DNA from 4 places in the Saccharopolyspora sp. ASAGF58 genome. Region 2 is predicted to be linked to each of the others. Evidence: riboswitches for the same ligand, from Rfam matches in the RefSeq annotation. Region 2 holds a riboswitch; each other region holds the start of a gene.
The links. Region 2 has a riboswitch for cobalamin ahead of metE (5-methyltetrahydropteroyltriglutamate--homocysteine S-methyltransferase). Riboswitches for the same ligand answer to the same signal wherever they lie in the genome.
Positions count from the first base shown of each region.

Region 1: linked by a shared signal. The riboswitch ahead of FDZ84_RS18020 (ribonucleoside-diphosphate reductase subunit alpha) and the one ahead of metE (5-methyltetrahydropteroyltriglutamate--homocysteine S-methyltransferase) in region 2 are both predicted to bind cobalamin.
Region 3: linked by a shared signal. The riboswitch ahead of FDZ84_RS04720 (HoxN/HupN/NixA family nickel/cobalt transporter) and the one ahead of metE (5-methyltetrahydropteroyltriglutamate--homocysteine S-methyltransferase) in region 2 are both predicted to bind cobalamin.
Region 4: linked by a shared signal. The riboswitch ahead of FDZ84_RS22125 (ABC transporter substrate-binding protein) and the one ahead of metE (5-methyltetrahydropteroyltriglutamate--homocysteine S-methyltransferase) in region 2 are both predicted to bind cobalamin.

Region 1 covers NZ_CP040605.1:3,766,289-3,773,889, reverse strand. The annotation lists gene FDZ84_RS18040 (DUF5134 domain-containing protein) at 1-159, shown strand, start outside; gene FDZ84_RS18035 (alpha-ketoglutarate-dependent dioxygenase AlkB) at 238-885, opposite strand; gene FDZ84_RS18030 (ABC transporter substrate-binding protein) at 1,019-1,960, shown strand; gene FDZ84_RS18025 (glycoside hydrolase family 3 protein) at 1,991-4,354, opposite strand; cobalamin riboswitch at 4,473-4,687, shown strand; gene FDZ84_RS18020 (ribonucleoside-diphosphate reductase subunit alpha) at 4,799-7,192, shown strand; gene FDZ84_RS18015 (ribonucleotide-diphosphate reductase subunit beta) at 7,338-7,601, shown strand, end outside.
Region 2 covers NZ_CP040605.1:6,878,649-6,886,249, reverse strand. The annotation lists gene FDZ84_RS32395 (sigma-70 family RNA polymerase sigma factor) at 1-726, opposite strand, end outside; gene FDZ84_RS32385 (DNA-3-methyladenine glycosylase I) at 1,010-1,636, opposite strand; gene FDZ84_RS32380 (Ada metal-binding domain-containing protein) at 1,766-2,113, opposite strand; partial or broken gene FDZ84_RS32375 (2OG-Fe(II) oxygenase) at 2,113-2,328, opposite strand; gene FDZ84_RS32370 (methylated-DNA--[protein]-cysteine S-methyltransferase) at 2,319-2,936, opposite strand; gene FDZ84_RS32365 (RNA polymerase sigma factor) at 2,933-3,430, opposite strand; cobalamin riboswitch at 3,762-3,926, shown strand; partial or broken gene metE (5-methyltetrahydropteroyltriglutamate--homocysteine S-methyltransferase) at 4,078-6,353, shown strand; gene FDZ84_RS32355 (ABC transporter ATP-binding protein) at 6,404-7,601, opposite strand, start outside.
Region 3 covers NZ_CP040605.1:1,060,451-1,068,051, reverse strand. The annotation lists gene cbiE (precorrin-6y C5,15-methyltransferase (decarboxylating) subunit CbiE) at 1-510, shown strand, start outside; gene cobJ (precorrin-3B C(17)-methyltransferase) at 737-2,491, shown strand; gene FDZ84_RS04735 (DUF362 domain-containing protein) at 2,481-2,663, shown strand; gene FDZ84_RS39925 (hypothetical protein) at 2,775-2,900, shown strand; gene FDZ84_RS04730 (pyridoxal-dependent decarboxylase) at 2,995-4,425, shown strand; gene FDZ84_RS04725 (DUF1876 domain-containing protein) at 4,570-4,839, opposite strand; cobalamin riboswitch at 5,299-5,423, shown strand; gene FDZ84_RS04720 (HoxN/HupN/NixA family nickel/cobalt transporter) at 5,501-6,553, shown strand; gene FDZ84_RS04715 (precorrin-8X methylmutase) at 6,550-7,230, shown strand; gene FDZ84_RS04710 (sirohydrochlorin chelatase) at 7,227-7,601, shown strand, end outside.
Region 4 covers NZ_CP040605.1:4,607,214-4,614,814, forward strand. The annotation lists gene FDZ84_RS22100 (alcohol dehydrogenase catalytic domain-containing protein) at 56-1,231, shown strand; gene FDZ84_RS22105 (O-methyltransferase) at 1,534-2,193, shown strand; gene FDZ84_RS22110 (DUF6223 family protein) at 2,514-2,963, shown strand; gene FDZ84_RS22115 (triacylglycerol lipase) at 3,101-4,105, opposite strand; gene FDZ84_RS22120 (citrate/2-methylcitrate synthase) at 4,603-4,884, shown strand; cobalamin riboswitch at 4,881-5,075, shown strand; gene FDZ84_RS22125 (ABC transporter substrate-binding protein) at 5,143-6,168, shown strand; gene FDZ84_RS22130 (iron ABC transporter permease) at 6,171-7,187, shown strand; gene FDZ84_RS22135 (ABC transporter ATP-binding protein) at 7,184-7,601, shown strand, end outside.

The DNA.
Region 1 (7,601 bases), 3.1 Mb from region 2:
CCGCTCCTGGCCTGGGTACTGATGACCTACTGCCTGCTCAGCGCCGGCTTCGCCGGAACCGACCTGATCCGCCCGCCCCGAGAGCACCCCAGGCTGACGGCCACCACCGAACTGGTCCTCTCCCTGAGTATGGGCTACATGTTCCTGACCACGCTCTGACGAGGGGTCGCGGCTGGTCAGTGGCCGTGAGCGGTTTGGGGTGCTATAGCACCGCAAAGTACTCACGGGCGTTGACCTTCAGTCCATTCCGGACACTCGGAGGGTCATGTTCAGGCGGCCTGCCGTCATGCCTGTGTTCGGTCCCGTTCCCGGGTGCGTCTTCGGGACTCCGTGGTACGCCAGGCGGGATTCGCCGCCGAAGACGAACAGGTCTCCCGAGCACAGTTCCACGTCCGTCCACGGCCGGTTCCGGTTCTCCGTGTTGCCGAACCTGAAGACGCACGTGTCGCCGAGGCTCAGCGACACCACCGGCTCCCGGCTCTGCTCGTCGCGATCCTGGTGCATTCCCATCCGCGCCGTGTCGTCGTAGAAGTTAACCAGCGCGACGTCCGGGCGGTAGTCGTCGGCGGCGCGGCCGTAGACGTCGGCGAGCGCCCTGCGCCCCAAGTCACCGAGCCAGTCCGGGAACGGCGTCACCGGCGAGCCGTCTCCGTCGTCGACAGTTCGCGAGTACCGGTAGGGGTACCAGTGCCAGCCGAGGCACACGGTGCGCACCGACATCACTCCCCCGCTCGGCAACCGCGCGGAGCGCATGCCCGCCGGGGAGCGCGCCCACTCCCGGCACGCGACGACCAGTTCGCGCTGCTGGCCGAGGTCGAGCCAGTCGGGCAGGTGCACCGCACCCGGCGCTATCTCGGCGCGCTCCCGCGGGATCAACGACTCCATGTCCGCCCCTCTACCACGTCATGATCACCTTCGCGGCCGCTCACCCGTGACAACCCTCTCAAAGCTGGTTTCCATCCCCCGGCCAGGTTAGGCTTACCAAACTTTTGAGCCAACCAAAAATGCAGGGAGCACCATGTTCCGTCCCCGTCGACTGCTCGCGGCCGTTACCGCAATGCTCGCGCTCGGCACCGTCGCCGCGTGCGGCTCGTCGACTCCCGAGCAGCCCGCCGCGCCCCAGGGCGACGAGCGAATCGTCACGCACGCCAAGGGGCAGACCAAGATCGCCGCCAACCCGCAGCGCGTCGTCGTGCTCGACACCGGGGAGCTCGACGCGGTGCTGGCGCTGGGAATCAAGCCCGTCGGCACCGTGCTGCCGGACGCCAACAAGGCCCTGCAGCCGTACCTGGCCGAGAAGGCCGGCAACATCGAGATCGTCGGCACCATCGGCTCGCCGAACCTGGAGAAGATCGCCGCGCTCAAGCCCGACCTGATCCTCTCCAGCAAGGTGCGCGACGACCAGAACTACGACGCGCTGAGCAAGATCGCGCCGACGGTGTTCGCCGAGAAGGTCGGCAAGACCTGGAAGCAGAACTTCCTGCTCGACGCCGATGCGCTGGGCAAGAAGGCCGAGGCACAGCAGATCCTCGACGCCTACCAGCAACGCGCCGCCGACATCGGTAAGCAGGCCGGCGACCCCGCCGCCCGCAAGATCAGCATGCTGCGGTTCATCCCCGGCGACATCCGCCTGTACGGCAAGGACTCGTTCATCGGCACGATCCTGGCCGACGCGGGCTTCGGCCGCCCCGACAACCAGCAGACCGACCAGACCTTCACCAAGATCAGCCGCGAGCAGATCTCCCAGGCCGACGGCGACCAGCTGTTCTACGCCGCCTACGGCGAAAGCGCCAAGCAGCAGCTGGCCGACGTGGTCAACTCCGTGCAGTGGACGACGCTCGGCGTCGTGAAGAACGGCAAGGCCGTCGAGGTGCACGACGACACCTGGTTCCTCGGCCTCGGCCCCATCGCGGCCAACCTGGTCCTGGACGACCTGCAGAAGGCCTTCCCGCAGCAGTGACCGAGCGAAGAGCCCGTGGGTCCGCCGGACTCACGGGCTCTTCGCTGCGCGAATCCGCAGGTCCCCGGCGCTGCGCCCCACCGCGAACTCACCGCCCGGCTCGACGTCCACCACCACCGACACCTCGGCTCCCGCCTCGGCCTCGGCGACGGCGAACCCCGCCAGCCGCAACGGCTCCGCCGTGTACACCTGCACGACCTCGCGTCCCGCTCGGTCGCCGGTGTTGCGAAGCTTCACCCGCACGACCTCGCCTTCGGCGACGGCCGCCAGGTACTCCCAGGCCGTGTACCCGAGCCCGTGTCCGAAGTGGAACGCCGGATTGACGCCCCGATCCTGGTAAGCGCGGTAGCCGACCAGGGTTCCCTCGGTGTAGTGCAGTTCGCCGTCCACCGGCTGCACGCCGGGCAGCGGCACCGGGACGTCGCCCAGTTCGGCCGGGAAGGTGGTCGGCAACCTGCCGCCGGGTTCTGCCCGGCCCAGCAGCACGTCGGCCAGCGCGTCCCCGTACTCCTGGCTGCCGAACCACGTCCACAGCACCGCGCGGACGTCGGACGCCCAGGGCATCAGCACCGGCGACCCGGCGTTGACCACCACGACCGTGTTCGGGTTCACCGCGGCAACCTTGCGTACCAGCTCGTTCTGGGCGCCCGGCAGGTCCAGCGAGACGCGATCGCGGCCCTCGGTCTCGACCTCGTCGTTGGTGCCAACCACGACGACCGCGACGTCGGAGTCGCGGGCGATCGCCAGCGCGGCGGCGAGTTCGCTCGCGTCGTCCCACTCCTGCGCTCGGTGCCCGATCCCGACCGCCACCAGCGCGTCGGGGCGCTGCGGGGTGAACTCGACGGTCATGTTTGCCCGGCCGTCGGCGTCCAAGTCCGACTCGACGAGCACGACGTTGAACCGCTGCTCGGGCGGTTCCAGCATGCCGCCCAGCGGGTCGTCGATCCCGTTGGTGCGCACCACGTCCGCAGCCAGCACCTCCCGGCCGGAGAGCTCGACGCGGAAGCGCCCGGTGCCGTTCACCCCGAACACGTGCTCGCCGAGATCGAGTTGGAGCTTCCCCTGCAACCGCAACGCCTTCGCCCCGGGCGGCAGGCCGCCGAGCCACATCAGCCGCTCGGTTCCGCGCAGCTCGCTGTCGAGGACTTCTCCCTTGTCACCGAGGTATTCGACCCGGATACCGGTGCCCTCGCCGGCCGGGTCAGCAACCTCCTCGCGCGGGATCACGTCCAGCAACCGCCGATGCCGCACACCGCGCTGGTAAACCACATCCGCGTCGGGCAGCGCCGCGCGCAATCCATCCAGCGGAGTCACCACGTGCGGCGGGCTAACGTGCGACGACCCGCCTCCCTGCACCACCGGGATGGTGGCGTTCTCACCGATCACCGCGACCTTGGCGACCATCGGGCCGATCGGCAGCAGCGGCGCATCATCGACGATCTCGTTGCGCAACAACACGAATCCCTGCGTCGCGAGCCGCCGGATGACCGGCCTGGCCTCCCCCGAAGGCCCGCCGCCGGGTTCGGAATCTTCGAAAGCACCTACCCGATCGGCCAACCGCAGCACCCGCAGGACCTTGTCGTCGAGAACTTCTTCCGGGACCTTGCGCCGCGCCACGGCCGCTGCGAGTTTCCCGTCGCTCCACGGGCTTTTCGGGCCGGGCATGGCCAGGTCGAGGCCGCCGAGCGCCGCCGCCTCCAGCGAGCGGGTGGCAAACCAGTCCGACATGAGCATCCCGTCCCACGCCCACTCGCCCTTGAGGACATCGTTCACCAGAGCGGAATTCTCGGTCATCGTGCGCCCGTTCACCGAGTTGTAGGCGGCCATCATCGCCCACGGCGAAGCCTTCGCCACGATCCGCTCGAACGGCTTGAGGTAGATCTCGCGCAGCGCCTGCTCGTCGACCACCGCGTCGTAGCTCAGCCGCTCGGTTTCGCTGTCGTTGGCGACGTAGTGCTTCGGAGTCGCGGCCACCCCGCGCGACTGGATGCCCGCGACGACCTCGGCACCGATCTCGGCGATCAGCAGCGGATCCTCCGAGAAGTTCTCGAAATTCCTGCCCCCGAAAGGACTTCGGTGCACGTTGATCGTCGGCGCCAGCACCACGTGCACACCCCTGCGGCGCGCCTCGTCGCCGAACACCTCACCCGCGGTGCGCGCCGCCGCCCGATCCCAGGTCGCCGCCAGCGCGGACGCCACCGGGAACAGCAACGACGTGTCGCGCTCGTCCCATGCCGTGCCGCGCACCCCGTTCGGCCCGTCGGAGAGCACCAACGACCGCAGCCCGATCTTCGGCATCGGGTGCAGGGTCCAGAGGTCGGCACCGGTCAGCAACCGCGCCTTCTCTGCCGCTGTCAACTCCGAAACCAACGACAGGAGTTTCGCCTCGTCCACCGCTACCCCTTTTCGCCGACCTCCGGCCGCCAAGTCTCGACCACCTCGCCCGCACTGTCGACCAGGACCACGACACTCCGTTATCTGCCCATCCGATCACTCCCCGAACCCAACATGTAGTGTGTCGCTCGCTGGTGGTTCACCGGAGGCGTCCGGTGAGGCAAGAGGGAACCCGGTGCGAATCCGGGACTGCCCCGCAGCGGTGAACGGGAACGAACGTCGTGACCCGGCTGCCTGACGGCAGCGGGTAGAGCACTGGGCGAGCAGCCTGGGAAGCCACGACCAGTAGGCCGCCCGTGAGTCCGAAGACCTGCCGCCGGTGCACGCTGCGAAGCGTGCTGTCCGGGACTTCGAGGGCGGGTCCGCGTGGACGACCAGCGGCTCCTGCCGCCGTGTCTCCTCGCGCGCCGTCGTGGTCCGCCGAGCTCGCGAGGGAGAGAGCCCGTGACGGCGACACTCAACGACTGGACCCGCGTGTCCACTGTGGTCCACCACGCCTGCGCCGGACTGCCCGGCGTGTCGGCCGATGCCGTGCTCGAAGAGGTGCGGCGCACCGGCTACGCCGGTATCAGCGACGACGAGCTCTCGCTGGCCCAGGTCATGGCGGCACGCACGCTCATCGAGACCGAGCCGAACTATTCGCAGGTCACGGCCCGCCTCTTGCTGGACCGGATGCGCCGCGAGGCGCTGAGCTTCCTGGGCGAGCCGCAGGAGGCCGACCAGGAGCAGATGCGCGACCACTACCCGGCGTACTTCGCCGACTACGTGCGCCGCGGTGTCGAGCTGGAGCGGCTCGACCCGGAACTGGGCTCCTTCGACCTCGACCGGCTGGGCCGCGCCCTGGTGCCGGAACGCGACCTGACCTTCGGCTTTCTCGGCCTGCAGACTCTCTACGACCGCTACTTCCTGCACGAAGACGGCGCCCGCTTCGAGCTGCCGCAGGCGTTCTTCATGCGGGTCGCGATGGGCCTGGCGCTGCGCGAGGACGACCGCGAGGCGCGGGCGATCGAGTTCTACCACCTGCTGTCGACGTTCGACTTCATGTGCTCGACCCCGACCCTGTTCAACGCCGGCACCACCCGGCCGCAGCTGTCCTCCTGCTTCCTGACCACTGTGGACGACGACCTGTCCGGGATCTTCCACTCCATCAGCAACAACGCGCGGCTGTCGAAGTACGCGGGCGGACTGGGCAACGACTGGACGCCGGTGCGTGGCATCGGCGCCCACATCAACGGCACCAACGGCAAGTCCCAGGGTGTGGTGCCATTCCTGAAGATCGCCAACGACACCGCCGTGGCGGTCAACCAGGGCGGCCGGCGCAAGGGCGCGGTGTGCGCATACCTGGAGACCTGGCACATCGACGTCGAGGAGTTCCTCGACCTGCGCAAGAACACCGGCGACGACCGCCGCCGCACCCACGACATGAACACCGCGAACTGGGTGCCCGACGAGTTCCTGCGCCGCGTCGAGGCCGATGAGCAGTGGACGCTGTTCTCCCCGGATGAGACGCCTGACCTGCACGACCTCTACGGCAAGGCGTTCGCCGAGCGCTACCGCGCCTACGAGCAGGCCGCCGACCGCGGCGAGATCCGCGTGTTCCGCCGGGTGCGCGCGGTGGAGCTGTGGCGGCGGATGCTGACGATGCTCTTCGAGACCGGCCACCCCTGGATCACCTTCAAGGACCCGTGCAACCTGCGGTCGCCGCAGCAGCACAGCGGGGTCGTGCACTCCTCCAACCTGTGCACCGAGATCACCCTGAACACCAGCACCGACGAGGTGGCGGTGTGCAACCTCGGGTCGATCAACCTGGCCCGGCACGTCGACGCCGACGGCATCGACGCCGCGAAGCTGGAGCGCACCACGCGCACCGCCGTGCGAATGCTGGACAACGTCATCGACATCAACTTCTACACGATCCCCGAGGCACGCCGGTCCAACCTGCGGCACCGGCCGATCGGGCTGGGCCTCATGGGCTTCGCGGACGCGCTGTTCGCGCAGCGCATCCCGGTTTCGTCGGAGGCCGCCGTCGAGTTCGCCGACCGCAGCATGGAGCAGATCAGCTACCACGCGATCGCCGCGTCCAGCGAGCTCGCGGCCGATCGGGGTCGGTACGAGTCCTTCGACGGATCGCTGTGGAACCAGGGAGTCCTGCCCATCGACTCGCTCGACCTGCTCGCCGACGCCCGCGGCGGCGACGTCGACCTGGACCGCTCGTCCACCCTGGACTGGGAGGCGCTGCGTGAGCGGGTGCGCACCGTCGGGATGCGCAACTCCAACGTGATGGCCATCGCCCCGACCGCCACGATCTCCAACATCTGCGGCGTGAACCAGTCCATCGAGCCGGTCTACCGCAACCTGTACGTCAAGGCGAACATGTCCGGCGACTTCACCGTGGTCAACCCGCACCTGGTCGCCGACCTGAAGCAGGCCGGGCTGTGGGACGAGGCGATGATCGCCGACCTCAAGTTCCACGACGGCAGCCTGCTGCCGATCGAGCGGATCCCACAGCAGTTCAAGGAGCTCTACGCCACCGCGTTCGAGATCGAGCCGCGCTGGCTGGTGGAGGCGGCGGCACGCCGGCAGAAATGGATCGACCAGGCGCAGTCGCTGAACCTCTACGTCTCCCGGCCCAGCGGCCGAACGCTCGACGAGCTCTACCGCCTCGCCTGGCGGAAGGGCCTCAAGACCACGTACTACCTGCGCTCCACGAGCGCGACCCACGTGGAGAAGAGCACCCTGCGCGGCACCGACGGCAAGCTCAACGCCGTCCCGACGGCGCCGACCGCCACCGGCGCTGCTTGCTCGGTCGAAGACCCCGACTGCGAAGCCTGCCAGTAACACCCCACCCGGGTCACGCCGCAATTTCAATGGAAATCGAATCGCCGATTTCCATTGAAATTGCGGCACCCCGAGGCCGGGTCCCAGTCAAGTCCTGTTCGACGCGCGGACTCGACCTGCGCGATTTCCCTTGGAGCAACACAGCATGACGTCCCTGCAGTCCCCATCCTCGGCCGCCGGGCTCGGCGAGATCGACCGCGCCGGTGGGCGCGTCGACGTCGGAGACAAGGCGATGATCAACGCCCGTGCCGACGTCAACCAACTGCTCCCCCTCAAGTACGGGTGGGCCTGGGAGAAGTACCTCGCGGGCTGCAACAACCACTGGATGCCCACCGAGATCTCGATGCAGGCCGACATCGCGCTGTGGAAGTCCACCGACGGCCTCAGCGACGACGAACGCCTGCTGCTC
Region 2 (7,601 bases):
GATCGCGGGTCGGGTCAGCTTGGCGATCTGCGAGAAGATGATCGCGCCCCCCGCCACCGCCTTCGCACCGCGCCGGGTGGTGTTCGGGCTCAGCGAGCCGCCGTCGGTGCGCACCACGACGTCTGGGTCGAGGACCGCGAGGAGAGCATCGAAATCCCCGGCGCGCGCGGCCGTGAGGAAGGCGTCTACGACTTCGCGCTGCTGGGCCAGATCTGCGTCCGGGGCCGGAGCCGCGCCCTGCACCCGCCGGCGGGCCCGGCTGGCGAGTTGGCGGGTCGCGGGCGAGGTACGCCCGACGATGGGGGCGATCTCGTCGAAAGGCACCGCGAACATGTCGTGCAGCACGAAGGCGAGCCGTTCGGCGGGCGTGAGGGTTTCGAGCACCACCAGCAGTGCGAGGCCGATCGAGTCGGCCATCAGCGCCTCGTGCTCCGGGGTGATGTTGTCCGGGCTGCTGATGACCGGGTCGGGCACATGCGTGTCCAGCGGCTCCTCGCGGCGGGCGGTTCGCGCGCGGAGCATGTTCAGGCACACCCGGCCGACGACCGTGGTGAGCCAGCCGCCAAGGTTCTCGATCTCGTCGGTGTCGGAGCGGCTGAGCCTGAGCCAGGCCTCCTGGACCGCGTCGTCGGCCTCGCTCAGCGAGCCGAGCATCCGGTAGCCCACCGCCCGCAGGTGGTCGCGGTGGGCCTCGAATCGGCCCGCCAGAAAATCCTTTTCGTCCATCGGTCGCAGCCCTCCGTTGCGTCGTAAGGAGTGACCCGCCGGACTCGGCCGATGTGACACGCCTACACCGGCGACGCTTCCTGGCGGGCAGCGATCAGGCAACTGCGGGTGGAGAACCCGGCCGTGGTGCTCCCGGATGCCATGAAGGGCAGCCACCTGTCGAAAGGTCGCCGACGTCGGTGGTGTGCCACGGCGGTCCCGGAGTCGATCGGGCTGCGCACCAGCCGGATCAACGGTTGCAGCGCCTGCATCCAAGGCCACTTCCGGCGGCATCACCGCCCGGTCACGGATGCGGCCAGATACCGGAGGTGCCGCGGCGGTGGCTGTCGACGAGGTGCGTGTCGACCATGCCGATCGCCTCCATGAGCGCGAACATGGTCGTCGGGCCGACGAATGCGAATCCCTTGCCCCGCAGTGCTTTTGACAGCGCCACGGATTCCGGTGACGTGGTGGGGATCTCTGTGATCGTCCGCGGGCGTGGCGTGGTGTCCGGTTTGAACGACCAGACGAATGCTTCCAGACCGTCCTCGGCGCGCAGTTCGGTGGTCGCGCGGGCGTTGGTGATGGCTGCGCGGATCTTGGCTTTGTTGCGCACGATTCCTGAGTTGTCGAGCAGGCGCGCGACATCTTCCTCGGTGTAGGCCGCGACGGCGTCCGGATCGAAGTGGTCGAACGCTTCGCGGAAGAAGGGGCGTTTGCGCAGGATCGTCGCCCAGGAGAGCCCGGCCTGGAAGCCCTCCAGGCTGATCCGCTCGAAGAGGGCCTGTTCGCCGCGCACGGGCATGCCCCATTCGGTGTCGTAGTACTCGCGCAGCAGTGGATCGCGGGCCGCCCACGGCGGACGCGCCAACCCGTCCTCGCCGATCACGACCCCGGCGTCGGTCGTGGTGTCTGCCGCTGCGGGACTCAATGTCTCGCTCTCCTCGGGTTCTCGTGGTGTGCGACCGGTACCTGGCCGCAGGTGCTTTTGGGTTATACCAGCAGAAAGTGCTCAAGGGGTCGAATCGGTGCGGTGCAGGAGCATGGTGCGGACCACTTCTCAGGTGCCGCCGTCACGGGTTGCGCCGCGCAGCCCGTCGAAGGTTCCCACTCGCCGAGGGCGATCAGGTCCTCGGTGGCGAAGGCGGTGCCGATCGTGCGGGCCGTTCTTCCACTCCCGGTACCGATCGGGCAGGCACACCGCGCAGGGCCGGTAGCCGGCCGCACGTGCGGTGGCCTCGTCCGCGAAGAACACCCGGTGCGCCATGTAGCCTCCGTCGGCGATCGCGCGCAGCGCGGACGGGCAGTCGAGCCGCCCGTAGATCCTGCCGCGCCGGTATCCGCCGAGGCGACCTGGCGCGGCGCTTACGTACGGTCGCCCGTCGGCCCCGAGCAGCGTGTAGGTCATCAGGTCGCGTCGTGGAAGACCAGCCCCAGCGTGTGGCGCCGTCCGGAACGCACCGGCGAGACCCCATGCCGCACCGGAGACGCGGACCAGCCGCGCGCCGAGCGCACCGGCCGGTCGCGAGTGGTGAACGCCAGGCCGTGCCCCTGCGGGATCAGCGTTGCGGTGCCCCGGGACTGGGCGCGGGAGCGCTGCTCCACCAGCGTGCTCATGCTGCCTCCAGGTTCAGCAGGATTGCTTTGGCCTCCACGCCGCCGACGTATCCGCCCGAAGTGCCGTCCGAGCGCACGACGCGGTGGCACGGCACCACGACCGGCAGCGGGTTCGTCGCGCACGCGCTACCCACCGCGCGCACCGCCCTCGGGCTCCCTGCGACCGTGGCGACCTCGGCGTAGCTGGCGGTTCGGCCGTAGGCGATGTCGGGCAGGTGCGACAGCACGTTGAGCCGGAACCCGCGCGAGAGGCGCCAGTCCAGCGGCAGGTCGAAGGTGCGCCGCCGCCCGGAGAAGTACTGCTCGATCTGCCGGGCGACCTCGTCCAGCCGGTCCGGTGCCCGCAGGATGCGCGGGCTGATCGTCGCGGCCAGCGACGCCAGGACTTTGTCGTGCCCCTGACGGGCGAAGGCGACCCGCACCAGGCCGCGTTCGGTACCGGCCAGCAGCAGCTCGCCGACCGGAGTGTCCATCGTGCGGTAGGCGACGTCGAGCAGCCCTTCCCGCTTGGCCGCGTTCACCAGCTCGATGTGCAGCCGCTTGCTGGCGTCGAAGTCGATCGCCGGGAGCGCGTCGAACAGGTGCCTGTCGTCGTTTTCGTGGATCGTCATCATCGCGCTTCCCCTCCCACGCTCGTGGCATGTCTGTACGTCGTGCGCAGTGTCTTTATGCCGTCCGCCGCGGCCCGGCGGGCGGCATCGGTGCTGCCGCCGAGGATCGCGGCGATCTCGGCGTAGGGCAGGTCGGCCAGGTAGTGGTAGGCCACCGCCATGCGCTGCTTGGTGGGCAGCGCGCTCAGCGCCGCCCACAGGTCTCCGTCCCAGTCCTCCGGGCGGCCCGTGGTGCTGGGCCGCTCAGGCACGCGCTCGACCATCACCGGTCGGCGTGCCGTCGCCCGGGTGACGTCGACCGCCTTGCGGTGGGCGATCGTGACCAGCCAGGCCTCCACGTTCGCGTCTTCGGCGAGCTCCGGGTAGGCGCGCAGCGCGGCCAGGAACGTCTCGGACCAGGCGTCCTCGGCGTCGGCCGGTCCGAGCACGGCCCGGCACACTCGCAGCACCATCGGGCCGTACTCGTCAACGATCTGCTCGAACGGTTTCACTTTCACTCCCCGTAGACGGCCCGGCCCGTCGGAACGTGAGATGCGGATCCGGCCCACGCCGCGATCGTCACCCGCCCGGGGGCCCCGCCGGTCGCGCGCCGCGCCGGCCCGCGGCTCGGGCGTCGCGACCCCACGTGACGAGCCTCTCACCGACGGCGCGAGGGCGAGCCGGAAGGGCGTGTTCACCACGGAAGTCACCGGATGCGCGGTGGTCGTCCGGCACGGTCCGCGCATGCCCCGGGCCCTTGCCAACGGCTGCCCAGTCGGTAGCCTCCGTTGTGCTGGTGGTTCGTCCACCCGGATCGCGACGGGAGTCGTGGCCGCGGGCGGGCGAGGCAAGAGGGAATCCGGTGCGAATCCGGGACTGCCCCGCAGCGGTGAGTGGGAACGAACGCCGTCCCCGGTCCGAGACCGGGCACAGCACTGGGCATGCGTGCCTGGGAAGCGACGGCCAGTAGGAACCCCGGCGTCGGCCGGGACGTGCCCGCGAGTCCGAAGACCTGCCACCGGTGCGCGCACCCGGTGGTGCGCGCGGTCCGGGGTCTCGCGGGAGGACCTGGCGGACGACCGGTTCGCGCCGCGCGGCGTTGCCGGTTCGCCTGCGCCTTCCCAGACCTCGGGGCATCCGTCGTCGAGCTCGCGAGGAGAGGGCGTTGACCAGCAAGATCGGATCTACCGTACTCGGCTATCCCAGGATCGGCCCCAACCGGGAACTCAAGCGCGCGTTGGAGCGCTACTGGTCGTCCCGCATCGACGAGGCGGAACTGCGTGCGGTCGCGCGGGAACTGCGCGTCGACGCGTGGCGCGCGCTGCGGGACGCGGGCCTGGATTCGGTGCCGGGCAACACGTTCTCGTTCTACGACCAGGTGTTGGACACCGCGGTCACCTTCGGCGCGGTCCCGCCGCGCTTCGCCGGGCTCGGGTTGGGTCCGCTGGACACCTACTTCGCGATGGCGCGCGGGGTGGAATCCGCGCCGCCGCTGGAGATGACGAAGTGGTTCGACACCAACTACCACTACCTGGTGCCCGAGATCGGTCCGGACACGCGGTTCTCGCTGGCCGACCGCACGCCGGTGGAGCAGTACCGGGAGGCCGCGGCGGAGGGCGTGACCACCCGACCGGTGCTGGTCGGCCCGCTCACCTTCCTGCTGCTGGCCAAAGCCGCCGACGGGGCCCCCGAGTCGTTCCGGCCGCTGGATCGGCTCGACGGGCTGCTCGATGCTTACGCGGAGCTGCTGGGCGAACTGCGCCGGGCCGGTGTGGAGTGGGTGCAGCTGGACGAGCCAGCGTTCGCTGCGGACCGCACGCCGGACGAGCTCGATGCGCTGCGCGCCGCGTACCAGCGGCTCGGTGAACTGGAGGAGCGCCCGAACCTGCTGGTCGCGGGCTACTTCGGTGATCTCGGCGAGGCTCTGGGCGCGCTGGCGTCCAGCCCGGTCGAGGCGCTCGCCGTCGATCTCGTCGCCGGGAAGTCCACAGTGGCTTCGGTGTCGACGGTTCGGGGCCTGAGCGGCAAAACCCTGGTCGCCGGGCTCGTCGACGGGCGCAACGTCTGGCGCACCGATCTGGACAAGGCGCTTGCAACCGCAGCCACGCTGCTCGGCTCGGCCGACGAGGTAGCGGTCAGCACGTCGTGCTCGTTGCTCCACGTGCCCTACGACGTCGCGGCGGAAGCCGCCATCGATCCGCAGGTGAAGTCCTGGTTGGCGTTCGCCGCGCAGAAGGTTCGCGAGGTGGTCGTCCTCGGCCGTGCGCTGAGCGAGGGCCGCGACGCGGTGGCTGGTGAGCTGGCCGAGGCACGAGCCGCGATTGCCGACCGCGCCAGCGCGGACCGGGTCCGCAACCACCGCGTCCGGGCGCGGCTGCAGGCTCTGCGGCCGGAGTACTCGCAGCGCAGCGACTACGAGGCGAGGCGCGCCGCCCAGCAGAAGTCCTTGCGCCTGCCCGCATTGCCGACCACGACGATCGGTTCGTTCCCGCAGACCACGGACGTCCGCAAGGCGCGCGCCGCGTTGCGCTCCGGCCGCATCGACCAGGCGACCTACCGGCAGCGGATGCGGGACGAGATCGAGCGCGTCATCCGGCTGCAGGAGGAGATCGGGCTCGACGTCCTGGTGCACGGCGAACCCGAGCGCAACGACATGGTGCAGTATTTCGCCGAGAACCTGAACGGCTTCGCCAGCACCGACAACGGCTGGGTGCAGTCGTACGGATCGCGGTGCGTGCGGCCGCCGATCCTCTTCGGCGACGTTGCCCGCCCGAAACCGATCACTGTCGAGTGGACGAGTCACGCCCAGCGGTTGACCGAGAAACCGGTCAAGGGCATGCTCACCGGCCCGGTGACGATCCTGGCGTGGTCGTTCGTCCGCGACGACCAGCCGCTGGCGGACACCGCGAAGCAAGTCGCGCTGGCCATCCGGGACGAGGTGAACGACCTGGAAGCCGCCGGCATCCGGGTCGTCCAGGTCGACGAGCCCGCCTTGCGCGAACTGCTGCCCCTGCGCTCGGCACAGCACGCTGACTACCTGGACTGGGCGGTGACGTCGTTCCGGCTGGCGACCTGCGGCGTCGCCGAGTCCACCCAGATCCACACCCCCTGTGCTATTCGGAGTTCGGCGATGTGATCAACGCGATCGTGGCGCTGGACGCCGACGTCACCAGCATCGAGGCCGCCCGCTCGCGGATGGAGGTGCTGGCAGACCTCAACGCGGTCGGCTTCGGTCGCGGCGTCGGGCCCGGCGTTTACGACATCCACTCGCCGCGCGTGCCCGAGACCGCCGAGGTCGTGGATCTGTTGCGGGCCGCGCTCGCGGCCGTTCCGGCGGAGCGGTTGTGGGTCAATCCCGACTGCGGGCTGAAGACCCGCGGCTACGCCGAGGTCGAGGCGGCGCTGAAACACATGGTCGGGGCCATCGCCGAGCTGCGCTGACGGCGGACCCGCGGGCGGCGCGTGCGTCGAACAGGACTCCGGTCAGGTGTTCACGCGGCGGATGGGAGTTGGTCGTCGCGTCGGACCAGTGCCGCGTAGCGGCCGTCGGCGGCCAGCAGTTCGTCGTGCGTGCCGCGCTCCACGATCTGGCCGCCGTCGAGCACCACGATCTGGTCCGCGTGGCGCACGGTCGACAACCGGTGCGCGATCGTGATCGTGGTCCGGCCCGAGGACAGCTCGTCGAGAGCTTTCTGCACCGCGCGTTCGGTCCGGGTGTCCAAGGCGCTGGTGGCCTCGTCGAGGATCAGGATCGGCGGGTCGCGCAGGATCGTGCGGGCGATCGCGAGCCGCTGCTTCTCCCCGCCGGAGAACCTGTATCCGCGCTCGCCGACCAAGGTGTCGTAGCCGTCCGGCAGCTCGGCGATGTGGTCGTGGATCTTCGCCGCCTTCGCCGCGGCGACCAGTTGTTCGTCGGTGGCGTCGGGCTTGGCGAAGCGTAGGTTCTCGGCCACCGAGGCGTGCAGCAGGTAAGGCTCCTGGGAGACGACGCCGACCGCGGCGGCGAGCGTGTCGAAGCCGAGCTCGCGCACGTCGACACCGTCGATGCGCACCTGCCCGTCGGTGACGTCGTAGAGGCGCGGCACCAGGTAGCTGAGCGTTGTTTTTCCGGACCCGGTTTCGCCGACCACGGCGAGGCTGGTGCCGGCCGGCACGGTCACGTCGATTCCGGTGAGGGTTCCGTCGGTGCTCTCGGGAGAGTAGGCGAACGACACGTTCGCGAACCGCACTTCGCCCTCGATCGGCGACAGCCGCTCCGGCCGTTCCGGTTCGTCGATGTCGATCGGCAGGTCGAGGTATTCGAAGATGCGGCCGAACAGCGCCAGCGAGCTCTGCACGTCCACACCAGTGGACAGCAGCGACAGCGTCGGCCGGAACAGGGCCTGCTGCAAGGTTACGAAGGCGACCAGCGTGCCCAAGGTGATCAGCGGGACGCCGAAGGTGCTGGTGACGCCGGCCGCCCAGTAAATCAGCGCGGGCAGCGCGGTCATCACGATCTGGATGCTCGACATCCGCCACCGGCCCGCCATGCTGGAACTGACTTCGAGCCGGGCCAGCTCGGCCGACTCGGCGGCGAAAGCATCGGTGAGAGATTGCGCCCGGCCCATTGTGCGACCCAGCAGGATTCCGTTGACGGAAAGGGATTCCTGCACGCCGGCGGACATCGATGCGAGTTGACGCTGCCGCTTC
Region 3 (7,601 bases), 2.2 Mb from region 2:
GCCGAGGTGCGGGCCGTGGCGCTGGCGAAGCTCGCGCCGAGGCCGGGGACGCTGGTCTGGGACGTCGGGGCGGGATCCGGTTCGGTGGCGGTGGAGTGCGCCCGGATGGGCGCGGCGACGATCGCGGTGGAGTCCAACGAGGCCCAGGTAGTGCGGTTGGTCACCAACGCGGCGAGCCACGGCGTGGACGTCCGGATCGAGGAGGGCGCGGCGCCGCAAGCGCTGCGTAACCTGCCGCGGCCCGACGCGATCTTCGTGGGCGGCGGCGGCACCGAGGTCGTCACGGCGTGCGCGCACGCCGGAGCGTCCCGCGTCGTGGTTGCGCTGGCGGCGCTGGACCGGGTCGGCCCGACCCGCGACGCGCTGCGGGCGGCGGACTACGAGGTGGAGGGCGTGCAGCTGTCGGCGGCAAGGCTGGCGGAACTGCCCGACGGCGCGTCCCGCCTGGAAGCGGCCAACCCGGTCGTGCTGATCTCCGGATACCGCCGTGAGTGCTTTTGGGCGCGATAGCCCCCAAAAGCACTCACGGCGGGCTTGGCCGCTCTGGCGCAGACGTCAGCACGAGGTCCGCAGCGCCGGCGCGGTTACCCCTAAACTGCCGGGCAGAACTGAACGCGGAACCCGAACGCGGCGAGAAGGTTCCCGGGAATCGGGATTCGGCCTGGCGCGACGCTGCCCGGACAACGGCGGCTGACGGCGTCCGCGCGAGGAACATCGACGAGGTAGGGGAGCAGCAGTGATCGGTCTGTTCGCGGTGACCGCGGCGGGACGGCGGGCGGCCGCCGAACTGGCCGGACGGCTGGGGCCGGACGCGGTCGTCGCCGACGGGCCGATCGGCCCCGCCGTGCGCCGGCTCTGGGACCACCTGGACGCGGCGGTGTTCTTCCTGGCCAGCGGCGCCGCAGTGCGGCTGGTCGCGCCGCTGCTGCGGGACAAGCACACCGATCCCGGTGTGGTCTGCGTCGACGAGGCGCGCCGCTTCGCCATCTCCCTGGCCGGTGGCCACGCCGGAGGCGCGAACGCGCTCGCCGAGCAGGTCGCCGATGTGCTCGGCTGCACCCCGGTGGTCACCACCGCCACCGACAGCATCGGCACCACCCCGCTGGACGAACTCGTCGACCAGCTCGACGCCAGCGTGGACGGTGACCTGGCGGCCTGCGGCGTCGCGATCCTGGATGGCTGGCCGGTACGCCTGGTCAACCCGCACGGCTTCCCGCTTCCCGCCCTGCCGCGCAACGTCGCCACCGACGCCGAAGCGCCACTGTGGACGGTCGTGATCGACGACCGGCGGCCGACGCAGGACGAGGAGCGGACGCTGCGGCTCATCCCGCGCACGCTGGTCGTCGGCATCGGGTCTGCGCGGGGCGTCTCGCGGACGGCGGTAACCGAGACGGTCGCCCGGCTGGACCGCGAGCACGGCCTGGACCCGAGGGCGATCCGTGCGGTGGCCAGCGTCGACCTGAAGGCCGACGAGGACGGCATCCTCGAAGCCGTGCAGGACCTGAGCTTCTGGCACTCCGCCGGCGGCGAGGAGCTGTCGCTGCTGACCTATCCGGCGGGCGCGCTGGCCGGTGTCGAGGTGCCCAACCCCAGCGAGGTGGTGCGCGCCGAGGTCGGCACGCCCTCCGTCGCGGAGGCATCCGCGCTGCACGCGGCCGCCCGGCTGGGCGCCGGGGCGCCCGTCGAGCTGGTGGTGCCGAAGATCAAGGGCGACAACGTGACCGTCGCCGCCGCCCGCATCCGGCCGCGCGGTCGACTGGCCATCATCGGCATCGGCCCGGGCGCGCCCGACCTGCGAGCCCCGCGCGCCGACGTCGAGCTGCGCCGCGCCTCCGTGGTCGTCGGTCTGGACCAGTACCTCGACCAGGTGCGGCACCTGCTGCGCCCCGGCACCGAGGTGCGCGCCACCGGGCTCGGCGCCGAGGAGGCCCGCGCCGCCGAGGCGGTGGAGCTGGCCCGGGCGGGGCGCGCGGTGGCGCTGATCGGCTCCGGTGACGCCGGGGTGTACGCGATGGCCAGCCCGGCGCTGGAGAAGGCCGGCGTCGACATCGAGGTCGTCGGCGTGCCGGGGGTGACGGCGGCGCTGGCGGCGTCCGCGCTGCTGGGCGCGCCGCTGGGCCACGACCACGCGCTGATCAGCCTGTCCGACCTGCACACGCCGTGGGAGATCATCGAGCGACGCGTCCGGGCGGCGGCCGAGGGCGACCTAGTGGTGTGCTTCTACAACCCGCGTTCGGGGCAGCGGCACTGGCAGCTCGGCCGGGCCCTGGAGATCCTGGCGGAGCACCGCCCGGTGACCACGCCGGTCGGCGCGGTCCGCCAGGCCAGCCGTGCCGGGCAGCGGGTGTGGTGCGCCCCGATCGGCGAATTCGACCCGGCCGAGGTGGACATGTTCACCACGGTGCTCGTCGGCTCCTCGCAGTCCAGCGTGGTCGGTGGTCGGATGGTGACGCCCCGGGGCTACCGGTGGATGGCGGCGGATGCCCGCTGACCCGCTGGTGATCTCGACGGCCTGCACGGCGTGCGGGGCCTGCCTCCTGACCTGCCCGGTGCACGCCCTCCGCCCGGCCCGGGGCCGCCCGGTGGTCCTGGCGGACCGCTGCACGGCCTGCGGGGAATGCGTCGAGATCTGCCCGGCGGATGCCATCGACCTGCTCCGCTGATCGCGTTCGTTGGTTCGTTTAGGCGAGATCGCTTTCGAACAGCCGGGCCGCCATCGCCGGATTCGGCTGGACGACCTGTTGGCGTACCGCGAGCGCGCTCGACGTGCCCGCGTGGCAGGGTTGGCTGAAGCGGCAGGGCTGGACGAAAAGGTCCGGGTGTCCGAGGCGGCGGGCCACTATGGCCTCCCGACCGACGCGCGTGTCGGGCGGTTGTCCGAATCGGAGCAGGAAGACTGAGCCAAGACGGATGATTCGCCCTCCTCTGCCGCGGCTTCTTCGTCCCTGGCTTCGGGTGCGGGGGCGTGCTTAGCTGGCTGTGATGAGTGGCCACATGTCGCCGGAGGAGTTCCGGGCGTTCGGTCGGCAGGTCGTCGACTGGATCGCCGACTACTACGCCGGTGTCGAGAAGCATCCGGTTCGGTCGCAGGTGCGGCCCGGTGAGGTCCGGTCGCAGCTCCCGGCGCATCCGCCCGAGCAGGGCGAGCCGTTCGAGCGGGTGCTGAGCGACCTCGACGCGGTGCTGATGCCGGGCGTGACGCACTGGCAGCACCCGAACTTCTTCGCCTACTTCCCGGCCAACGCCACCGGCCCGTCGATCCTCGGTGACCTGCTCTCCAGCGGGCTCGGCGTGCAGGGCATGGTCTGGGCGACCAGTCCCGCGTGCACCGAGCTGGAGACTGTGGTCGTGGACTGGATGGCCGAGCTGCTGGGCCTTCCCGAGCACTTCCGGACCGATGCCGTCGGCGGCGGGGTGATCCAGGACTCCGCCTCCAGCGCTGCGCTGGTCGCCTGCCTAGCGGCGTTGCAGCGGGTCAGCGACGGCCAGGTCGCGAGCCGGGGCATCACCCGGCGCCACATGCTCTATGTCTCCACGCACACCCATTCGTCCCTGGAGCGCGCGGCGCGGATGGTCGGCATCGGCGCGGACAACGTCCGGATCGTCGACGTCGACCCGGACTCGCTCGGCATGGACCCGAAGCACCTCGACGCCCTGATCGCCGAGGACCTCGCCGCCGGCGCGGTGCCCACACTCGTGTGCGCGACGATCGGCACCACCTCGACGACCGCGATCGATCCGGTCCGTGAGGTCGGCGACGTGTGCCGGGCGCGTGGGGTCTGGCTGCACGTGGACGCGGCGTACGCGGGTGTTGCCGCGGTGTGCCCGGAGCTGCGCTGGATCAACGACGGCGTCGCCGAGTTCGCCGATTCCTACTGCACCAACGCGCACAAGTGGCTGTTGACCAACTTCGACTGCAGCCTGCTGTGGATGGCCGACCGGCGGCCCATGATCGACGCGCTGTCGATCCTGCCCGAGTACCTGCGCAACCCGGCGACCGCGTCCGGTGAGGTGATCGACTACCGGGACTGGCAGGTGCCGCTGGGTCGCCGGTTCCGGGCGTTGAAGCTGTGGTCGGTGCTGCGCTGGTACGGCGCGGAAGGGCTGCGCGAGCACATCCGCACCACCGTCGGCCTCGCCCAGGAGTTCGCTGGCTGGGTCCGCGACGACCCACGCTTCGAGCTGCTGGAGCCGCACCCGCTGGGCCTGGTCTGCTTCCGGCCGCTGTTCCCCGAACTATCCACAGAGGACGCTGGTGATCGGGTCCACCGGCTGATGGAATCGCTGAACGAGTCGGGGGAGCTGTACCTGACCCACACCAAGGTGGGCGGCGGGACGCTGCTGCGGCTCGCGGTCGGTTCGCCGCAGACCGAGCGGCGTCACGTGCTGGCGGCCTGGAAGCGGATCCAGGAGGCGGTGGGCTGACCTGCCCGCGAGCAGCGCATAGCCGATCGGCACGAACACGTGCGTCGGCGCGGGCCAGCCACCCGCGATCGCGGCACTCGTGATCGCGCTGCGGACGACGTGAAGGGCGCCCCCGGACCGCCGAAGGTGCCCTTCACCTGTGCGTCAGGCGGGCAGGTGCACGCGGCGGTGCAGGCGGTCGCCGATGTCCTGCGCCGCGTTGTCCAGTAGCTTGTGCGCCAGCTCGAACAGGGCGCGGGCGATCGCGATCTCGTCGCCGATCTGCGGTACCTCCGGGTCGTCCGGGTGGCGCCGCGCCGTGCCGTGGCCGTGCAGCGCCTGACCGCCCGGAGTGGTGAAACCGACGTCGGCGGTGGTCTTCGCGCCCGCCTCCACGACCTGCAGGTTCAACGTGATGGTGTGGGTCTCGTTCATGGTCGCCTGCTTCCTACTCGTTGCTGTTACTTGTTCGAGCAGGACATTTCGCTCTCCGCCGTACCACTGGTGCACGGCTGGAGTCCAGGCTGGGCAGTCTCAGCCGATCGGCCATCGTTCCGCGAGCTGCGGTGATGGCTACGTCCCGATCTTTTGCCAGGGACCCCGAACGAACGGTTCACCAGCCTTGGCTGATACGTGTGATCCTTGGGTCCTGAACGGGCCGTTGCCGGGAGCATCCCGACGCCTGGCAGCCTACTCGATCTCTCCCGTTTTTGATCAGATAAGCCCAGGAAAACCGGGCTCTCAAGGTCGCCGTAGCCCAAGCATGCGCTGGCCGACCGGAACGGCGAAAGAGTCGAATTCACCCATTTGGGTATCCGCTGGCCGGATCGGTGATCGACCTCACGGGGTTTGACCTTGGGTGGTGGGCAAGGAAAGATACGGCCGCCGACAGTGCAGGAACCCGGTGCGAATCCGGGACGGTCCCGCCACTGTGACCGGGGAGTGGGCCCCACTCGTTGCCACGGCTGCCAGCAGCTGGAAGGCAGGGGAACCGCGTCGATCCGGGAGTCAGGAGACTGCGCGTCGGCCCCGCGTCGCGCCGCGACGCGCGGACACCGAGCCCCTCGGGCGGGAAACCCAGGAGGTCGGAGATCCCATGTCTTGGGATACCGAAGCGAGTCGGCCGCAGGCCGGTTGGGGCGCCGCCGAGCGCCGGAAAGCAGCGGTCGTACTGGCCGCCGTCGGAGTGCTCCACCTAGCGGGCTGGAGCGCCTACCTGTTGCAACAAGAATCGTTCAGCGCGGTCGGCGGGCTGGCCGCCGCCGGGACGACGGCGTACCTGCTCGGCCTGCGCCACGGGTTCGACGCGGATCACGTCGCGGTGATCGACGACGCGACGAGGCTGCTGATGCAGCGCGGCCGCCGACCGGTGTCGACCGGCATGTGGTTCGCGCTCGGGCACGCCAGCGTCGTGCTGTTCCTCGCCGCCGCGATCGCCTTCATTGCCGGACCCGCTGCGCAGCAGTGGGCCGAGCAGGCCGGAGTGCAGGTCGCCACCGTCGTGGACCTGATCGTGGTCGCCGTGCTGAGCTCGTTGGCGGTGCTCAACGCGCTGGTGCTGCGCGACGCCCTGCGGTTGCTGCGCCGCGCCCGCCGCGGCGCGGTCGACGAGGCCGAGGTCGAGCTGGTGCTGGGGCGGCGCGGCCTGCTCGCCCGGCTGCTGCGCGGGCGGATGCGCGGCGTCGGCCGCTCCTGGCACCTGTTCGGCATCGGGCTGTTGTTCGGGCTCGGCATGCAGACGGCCACCGAGATCACGGTGCTGGCCATGGTGTCGCCGACCGAACACCAGTCCGCCATCGCGGTGCTGAGCCTGCCGCTGCTGTTCGCCGCCGGAATGTGCACAGTGGACAGCGTGGACGGGATGCTGATGTCCCGCGCCTACACTTGGTCGCTGGCGCGGCCCCTGCGGCGGCTGTGGGTGAACGTGACCACCACGGCCCTGACCGTCGTGCTGGCCGCCGTGATCGCCTTCATCGTCCTCTGTGGACTGCTGGCGGAGCACGGGTTGTCGTTCCTGGACGGGATCGCGGCCGTGAGCGACCAGTTCGAACTGCTCGGCTACATCACGCTCGGGCTGTTCCTGGCGGTCTGGGGCGGGGCGGCGCTGTGGTGGCACCTCAAATCCCGGAAGGAGCCCGAAGTCGAATGAGCGGCGGTTTCGCACCAGCAGGGGAGAGCGGTGGCACTCCAGCCGGGGAGAGCGGTGGCACTCCAGCCGACCGCACCGTGCACCCGATCGAGACCGAGTCCTACCGGATCATGCGGTCCAGGGCCGATTTCGCCCACTTCCCGCCGCTGGCCAGGGCGGTCGTCGAGCGCGTCGTGCACACCACCGCCGACCCGAGCTGGACCGGCGAGGTCGTCGCCGGCGAAACTGCGTTGCGGGCCGGCCGCGCGGCGCTGCTCGACGGCGCGCCGCTGATCACCGACGTGCGCATGGTCGCGGCCGGGATCACCGCGCGCCCGGCCGAAATCGGCCTGGACCGCCCCGGTGTCGCCGAGTTCGCCGCGACCGCCGGCCTGACCCGATCCGCCGCGGGCATCCGGCTGGCCGCCGAAGAGCACCCCGACGGCGCGGTGTGGGCCATCGGCAACGCCCCGACCGCGCTGTTCGAGCTGATCCGCCTCGCCGAGACCGGCCGGCTCAGCCCGGCGCTCGTCGTCGGCGTCCCGGTCGGCTTCGTCGGCGCGGTCGACGCCAAGGCCGCGCTGCGGCGCAGCGGCCTACCGGCCGTGACCACCCTGACCGAACGCGGCGGTGCGGCCATCGCCGCCGCCGCGATCAATGCCCTCCTCTACTGGGCAGAACCTGGAGGTAACCGGTGACCGAACCGCTGCTGGTCGTGGGCCACGGCACGGTGGACGAAAGCGGTGTGACGGAGTTCCACGCCTTCCTCGACCGCCTGCGCACCCGGATGTCGGCCGCAGGCGTCGACATCGCAGGCGGGTTCATCGAGCTGTCCGCCCCCGCGGTCACCGAAGCCTGGAGCGAGCTCACCGCCCGCGGCCACCGCCGGATGGCCGCCGTGCCGCTCGTGCTCGTCGCCGCCGGGCACGGCAAGGGCGACATCCCGGCCGCGCTGGAACGCGAAGTCCGCCGCCACCCCGGCACGTCGTTCGTGTTCGGCCGCCCGCTCGGACCGCACCCGATCCTCCTGGAACTGCTCGCCGAACGGATCGAGGCCGTGGTGCCGCGC
Region 4 (7,601 bases), 2.3 Mb from region 2:
GATGCGCGCTATTGTGCTTCGTTCCCCCACGGCAGCGCCTGGAAGCGAACCCCGAATGGCCCGTGTCAGCGTGGAAGATGTCCCGGTTCAGGTTCCGGGCCCCACGGATGTTCTCGTGCGCGTTGAAATGTGCGGCATCTGCGGCACGGACATCGACGCATGTCGGTTCCATCCCGACAACACACCGGCGTTCGGCGGCCCCATCTCGGTTCCCGTCATTCTGGGTCACGAGGCCTCCGGCTTGGTTGTCGACGTCGGTGAGCTCGTCACCCGGGTCCGGCCAGGCGATCCCGTCGCACTCGAAAGCGTTCTTGCCTGCAGTACGTGCGACACCTGTTTGGCAGGACGCCGGAACCAGTGCGAGAACGTGACGTTGAGCGGCCTGACCGCACCGGGTGCACTGGCCGAGTTCATTACCGTCCCGCAGACGGCGTGCCATCGGCTCAACCTGTTGACCGACTCAGGATGGGATCTCGACGACGTCTTTTTGGCGGGGTGCCTGCTCGAACCGCTCGGTTGTGTCTTCAACGCACTGTTCGTGGAAAATCGTGCCGTGCGTCCTGGCGAGAACGTGCTGGTGCACGGCCTCGGGCCACTCGGTCTGTTCGCCGGGTTACTGTGCCGCATTGCCGGCGCGACACGCATTGTTGGCGTCGACCCGCTCGCCGAGCGGAGGCACGCGGCGACGGAACTTGGTTTCGACGCCTGCCTGTCGCCCTCGGAGACGCACAACAGTGACAACGCCGTCACACTGCTGGACGCCGACGTACATGTGGAGACTTCCGGCAACCCGACCGCCACCCTGCCCGTCATCGAGCGTCACCTCAGACCGGGAAGCCGCTGCGTCCTGATCTCCCGCACGCACCTCCCGGTCAGCATCGACCCCAATCCCTGGGTTTCCTCCGCGGCGAGATTGGTCGGGGCACGAGGGCATTCCGGCGGCATCTTTCCTTACCTCATTCGCCTGTTCGCCGCAGGCCGCCTCAATCCGCGTGACCTGATTGCCACCTTCCTGGACTTGGAGGACGTCCCAAATATTCTCGGCCAAGACACCTCGACCAATCCCCGCAAAACCGTCATCCGTGTCGGCACGACTTCGCCGTCTACATTGACAGCGGAAGTGCGCTCGCAGGAGGAGCCGAGTGTGTCACCAGGACACTTGCCACACCAGCGGGCGAGGAAGGTCGTACCCTCACAGCCCGGGATACCCCGAGACAGCACCAGCCGGTGATGGAAGCCCTACGATGTCAACTCCCGGCCCGCCACCTCCAACTGGACGATCCGGGTGCTGGTCTCCTTCTGTTCCAGGCCGAGATCGGCCAGCACCTGCCGCAGCGGGCTGCTGTCGAGACTTCGCACATTACGACCGCGTCATCGCAGCACCGAAGCGCCCCGTGCTCTCACACATCCCACACCTGGTTACGAACCGCCCAGTGCACCCCGCAGGTTGGTGTCCGACGCTGGCGACCCGGCCCGTATCCAGGAACCTGATCAAGCACCAATCACTACTGAACACACAAGAGGATTTCCCTGATGACCACGCCTAAGAGCCTGCAGGTCACGTCCGAGCTATATCAATACATTCTCGACCACAGCGCCCCGGCCGATCCGGTGCTCGACGATCTCGCAACCGACACCCTCTCCGTCGTGCCCGACACAGCGCACATGATGGTCCCTCGTGACGAAGCTGCCTTCCTCACGTTTCTCGTCCGGCTCACCGGCGCACGCACCGTGGTGGAAGTTGGCACATTCACGGGCTCCTCCACCATCGCCCTAGCCCGTGGACTGCCGGAACAGGGACGGTTGATCACGTGCGACATCAGCACCGAGTGCGTCGACCTGGCGCGGCAATATTTCCGCCGCGCCGGGCTCTCCGAGCGGATCGAAGCCCGCGTCGGCCCAGCCCTGGAAACGTTGCGGACACTGCCGACAGAACCGCATATCGACCTGGTCTTCATCGACGCTGACAAGCCCAGCTACATCGACTACTGGAACGAGCTCGTTCCCCGCGTACGCCCCGGCGGACTCCTGATCGTCGACAACACCCTGTTCTCCGGGGCAGTTATCGAACCCACGTCAGGCACCAAGGCCCATGCAATAGACGCCTTCAACCGGTACGCGGCGGCCGACTCGCGCGTCGAGATCGTCATGCTGCACCTAGCCGACGGTATCTCCCTCGCTCGCCGTCTTTGACCCAGATGCCACTGGCGGTGCCGTCTGCCGACCGGCGGCCAGCAGGGCCGCCGCCACGCCGGCGGCGATCACCCAGTCCCTGACGCCGATCCGTCCGCCGCTCATGCGTGAACCCTAGCCAGCTGTTCGCGCGGGCGACTCCCGCGCACAGATGATCGGGCGCCTACCGCACCCGCGGTAGTTTCGCGGTTCCTGCGGCATCCGCAGCAGCCGGCTACGGCACCGGCGGCAGCACGAAATTGCCTGCGTCCGCACAACGACCGGCGGTGGGTCCAGCGGACATGATCAGCGATGTCCAGTCGTGGGAGAAGGAGCACCTCATGTCCGTCCGTCGCATGTTTGCCACCGCCGCAGTCGCACTGCTCGGAGGTTTCGCGCTTGCCACACCGGCGGCCGCGCATGCCTTAGCCCAGCCGTCCGCGCCCCTTGTTTACGGCTGGACCCCCGACCGAGTCTGGGCCACTTCGGCGGCGCTACTGGCGGGGGTTGGCGTGGTCATCGGCGGGCTGGCTCGGGCTCGGTCCGCGGGTCGTATCGGCAACGGCACCGGGAAAAGGGGGGCCATCGTGGCCCTGGTGGCGGGGCTGATCGCCGTGGTCAACGGCGGGCTGGTGGCGGTCACCGCCGACGGCGGCCCCGGCACCGGCAATGGAATCGTCGGGGGCTACCTGGCCCTGGTGCTGGGGCTGGTCGCCATGGTCCTTGGCGGGCTGGCTCGGGCCAGCTCCCGCCGCACCGCTGACCGGTCAAATCCGAGTGTTCAGGCCTGATCGTCGTACCGGTGAGCCAACGGGCGTGCATCGCAACGATGCGATCCAGGCCGCAGCGGGAGTGTGACCGTGGTGCGGAAATCGGGCCCGCACCACGGTCGGTTGTAACCGCGGTCGGTCGTCACCGCGGTCGGTCGTCATCGCGGTAGGTCGTCGCCCTTGTAGGTGACTGCCTTGAAGGCCACCTTCAGTGGGGACCAGCCGTTCTCGGTGGTGTAGGGGCCGCCGTCCGCCCCGTGGTGCCAGTAGCGGAGGCAGTAACCGCCCGCACCGGTCAGCTGCCGGAGGTTGGCGTGGCTGACGTTCGGGTCCGAGCATTCGTCGACGCCGTTGTCGTTCAGATCCTCGTCGTAACCGTACTTCTGGTGCGCGAAGTAGCCCTTGTCGATGCCGGAGTAGTACGACACGGTTTCGTCTTCCAGCGAGCTGACGAGGCTCCAGTCGATCCCGGCGGCCCACGGATCGTCCAAGCCGCGGTCGTTGCGGCCGGGCGCGGACTCGTGCAGCTTGTCGATGAAACCCGACCCGCCTTCGCCCGCCGGGGTCATTTGGTTCCACTGCCGGGTGCACTTGTCGTCGGGATCCGCATCGGGATTGCGGCACCCGTTGATCAGCCCCTGGTGCGGGGTGCCGAGCGTGACTATGTCCTCCACCGCCACTCTGGGTGGGAAGCCGCTCCAGCCCTCGCGGGTGCCGAGCACCGCGACGCGGGTGATCAGGCCGCCCATCGAGTGCGCGACGATGTCGACCTCCTCACCCTTGCTGGTGTACTCCGCGTAGATGTAGTTGGCGAAGTCCTTGGCGATTTCCTGGATGGGCCGCTCGCGGTCGGCCTGACCGTCGCCGATCACGTCATCGCAGAATGCCCGGTCGCCCTCGTAGTAGCCGATCGTCCGCATCGAGGAACGATCCCGGCCGCCCGCTTCCTGGTAGTATTCGAGGGCTTTGTCCCAGGTCGACCCGTTGCAGTTGGTGGGGGGATCCGGGTTGTAGCCGTGCACCAGCAGCATCGTCTTCTGTTCCGCGGCCGGCCCGATCTCACGACCGTCCAGTCCGGACGCCTGCACCGTCGCCGGTGCGCTGAGGGCGAGCCCCGCGGCGGCGATCGTGGCGACCGCCCCGCGCCATCGTCGGTTGATCATCAAGCACACTCCCGTCGGTCGGGTTTCGACGCGGGGCCCCTGGCAGCACCCCGCGTCCGGCCGACATCGCGAGCCGCTCGCACCGCACAGCCCCAGAGGGCTGGTCGCCCTCGGCATCGACACCCCCGGCCAGCGGACGCCTGATGTCGGTCCCGCCGACACTAGGCAAACCGACTCGACATTCGTGGGAGAACGCGACGGGTTAGCTCCCCTGGAGCAGCCGGTTGGCCCGCTCGGCGGACATGACGCTGGAGCAGCAACCCGCACCCTGCTGCGGCTGGCAATGCACGCCGCGGAGACCGGCTTGGCCACCATCGCCGAGCGCGGCGGCGCGATCTGGTCGACCGGATGCAGGACCTTCCCCCTCCAGAACCCTTTCCCGGATAAACCCCGAATCATTCGACCGTTCCGAATTCCGCAGCGGGGACAATCATGCCCACCTGCAGCAAGAAGGTCCACAAGGGACTGCCCGGGGTCGTCGCCGGGATTACATCTCCATGGTCAACCCGGACAGCAACTGGCTGACCTACCGCGGCCACCCGGTCGAGGACCTGGCCACCCGATGCTCGTTCGAGGAGGTCGCCCAGCTGCTCTGGCACGGAATTGCCCACCGTCGCGGAACTCGCCGGGGCAGAACGCGTTCGCGGGCGGCGCCACCATGTGGATGGAGGTATATCCGATCGCCCGGGAAACACGCCCGACGCTCGGCACCACGGCAGCCGCACGCGGCGCGACCGTGCGAGATCTCTCACATCGGTCGCGCAACGTCGGGCGGTTAGGGTGTGAGCGAATCAGTCGTACCCGGTGTACGGGTCAGGGAATCCGGTCGGAATCCGGAGCTGACGCGCAGCGGTAGGGGTGATGGACGGGGCGGCCCACGAGCGGGCCGGACCACTGGGCACCCGCCTGGGAAGGTTCTCCGTCCAGCAGAACCCGAGCCCGAAGACCTGCTGGTTCCCGGTCGGCGCAGGTCCAGCGCGCCAACCGGTCGGCGAATTGGCGGCTCCGCGTACGAGCCCGAGCTAAGGATGCGGACGATGCTGTTCCCCGCGCGGTTTCGCGCGTCTCGGCCAGGGCACCAGACCCTGTTCGCAGGCGTGCTGGCCATTGCCCTCTGCGGCTGTTCGGCGCCCCCGGCCGACGAGCGCGCCGGTGGCGAACCCGTCTCGATGCGCAACTGCGGTCAGGACGTCGTCGTCGAAGCGCCGCCGCAACGAGCTGTCAGCCTCAACCAGAGCACGACCGAGATCATGCTCTCCCTGGGGTTGCAGGACCGGATGGTCGGCACCGCGACCTGGACCGACCCAGTCGCACCGCACCTCGCCGCCGCGAACGAGCAGGTGCCCCGGCTGGCGGAGAACGCCCCGTCGTTCGAGAGCGTGCTCGCGACTGAGCCGGACATCGTCCTCGGCGCCTACCAAGCGGTCTTCACCGACTCGATGGTCGCCTCCCGCGAACGCTTCGAAGAGCTGGGCGTACCAACCTACCTCTCGCCCAGCAACTGCCTCCCGGAGGAAGCGCCGCTGGGCGAGCCGACCGAACTGGCGGACATCTACCGCGAGGTCCAAGAGATCGCCACGATCTTCGGGGTGCAGGACCGCGGTGCGGCGCTGGTCGCCGACATGTGCGCACGGGTCGCTGCTGCGCAGGCGCGTGTCGCGGATCTGCCCTCCCGGCAAGAGCAATCGGTGCTGTTCTGGTTCGCGCGAACCGAAGCGCCTTACGTGGCAGGTAGAACCGGATCCCCGGGGATCATGACGCGCGCGCTGGGAGTGCGCAACGCCTACGACGACGTCGCGTCGATGTGGCCGCAGGTCGGTTGGGAGGACGTACTCAGCCGCAACCCGACGCTGCTCGTGCTGGGCGACCTCACCCGGGATCAGGAAGGCGACGGCCTCCAGTCCAAGATCAACTTTCTGCGCACCGATCCCGCAGTGTCCCAATTGGACGTCGTGCGCGGCGAGAACTGGATCCCCATGTCCGGCACCGCGTTGAACACCAGCATGCGAACCGTGGACGGGATCGAGGCGCTCGCCGACAAGCTCGTCGCCGTGGAGCGGTAGTGGTGCGTCAGGTCCGCGCCGCCTGGCTGGTCGGCGGCGCCCTGCCGGTGCTCGTGGTGTCGATCGCCTTCGTGATCACCATCGGGCCTGCCGACATCTCGGTCGCAGAGGTCGCCGAAGTGGTCCGCGCCAAGCTGGGACTGGGCACCACCGGCGTTTCCCGGATCACGCAGGGAATCGTGTGGGAGTTGCGCCTGCCGCGGGCGCTGCTGGCCGCGATCTGTGGCGCGGGGCTGGGCGTGTGCGGGGCGGTCCTGCAGTCGATGTTGCGGAATCCGCTGGCGGATCCCTTCCTGCTGGGGATTTCGGCGGGAGCGTCCACCGGCGCGGTGGCGATCGCGGTGCTCGGGGTCGGTGCCGGGACGATCGGGCTGGCTGCCGGGGCGTTCGGCGGTGCCATGGTCGCGTTCGCGCTCGTGATGGGGCTGTCGGCGTTGGCAGGCGGCGGGACCAGCCGGGTGATCCTCGCCGGTGTCGCCGGCAGCCAGCTGTTCTCGGCGCTGACCTCCTACATCGTGATGACCTCCGCCGACGCCCAGCAGACCCAGGGCGTGCTGTTCTGGCTCCTCGGTTCGCTCGCCGGAGCGCGGTGGGACGACGTCGCGCTGGCCGGCATCGTTTGCGCGGTGGGGCTGTTGCTCTGCCAGTCGCAGGCCGGCTCGCTCGACGCGTTCGCCTTCGGTCGCGATTCCGCCGCTTCGCTGGGCATCTCGGTGGCGCGAGTTCGCGGGCTGCTGCTGGTGGGAACCGCGCTGCTGACCGCGACGCTGGTGGCCACCTCGGGTGCTATCGGTTTCGTCGGGCTCGTGCTCCCGCAAGCCGCCCGGTTCCTGGTAGGTACCCGACACCGCGCCCTGCTGCCGACCACCGCAGTGCTCGGCGCGGTCCTGCTGGTCTGGGTCGATGCACTGGCCGGAACCGTGGCCGCGCCGCAGGAAGTGCCCGTCGGTGTCGTCACGGCGCTGGTCGGAGTGCCCGCCTTCGCGTTCCTGTTGATCCGGAGGAGAGGCATGCCATGAGCCTGCGCGCCCTGGACGTGTCGTGGTCACGCGGTGGCGCGGCAATCGTGAACGGGATACGCGTTGAGGTCGAACCCGGCTCGACCCTCGGATTGCTGGGCCCCAACGGATCTGGGAAGTCCTCGCTGCTGCGGTTGCTCGCCGGTCTGCGCCAACCGTCCTCGGGGAGGGTCCTCGTCGACGACGTGGACATCACGGGCATCGGCCGCCGCGCCCTCGCCCGCCGGATCGCCCTGGTCGACCAGGAATCCACCACCGAGCTCGACATCACCGTCACCGAAGTGGTTTCCCTCGGTCGCACGCCGCACCGCAGTTCGTGGGGCACCGCACGGGACACCGACGCGGAGGCAGTGCGTCGGGCACTCATGCACGCTGACCTCGAAGCGCTGGCCGACCGGCGTTGGCACACCCTTT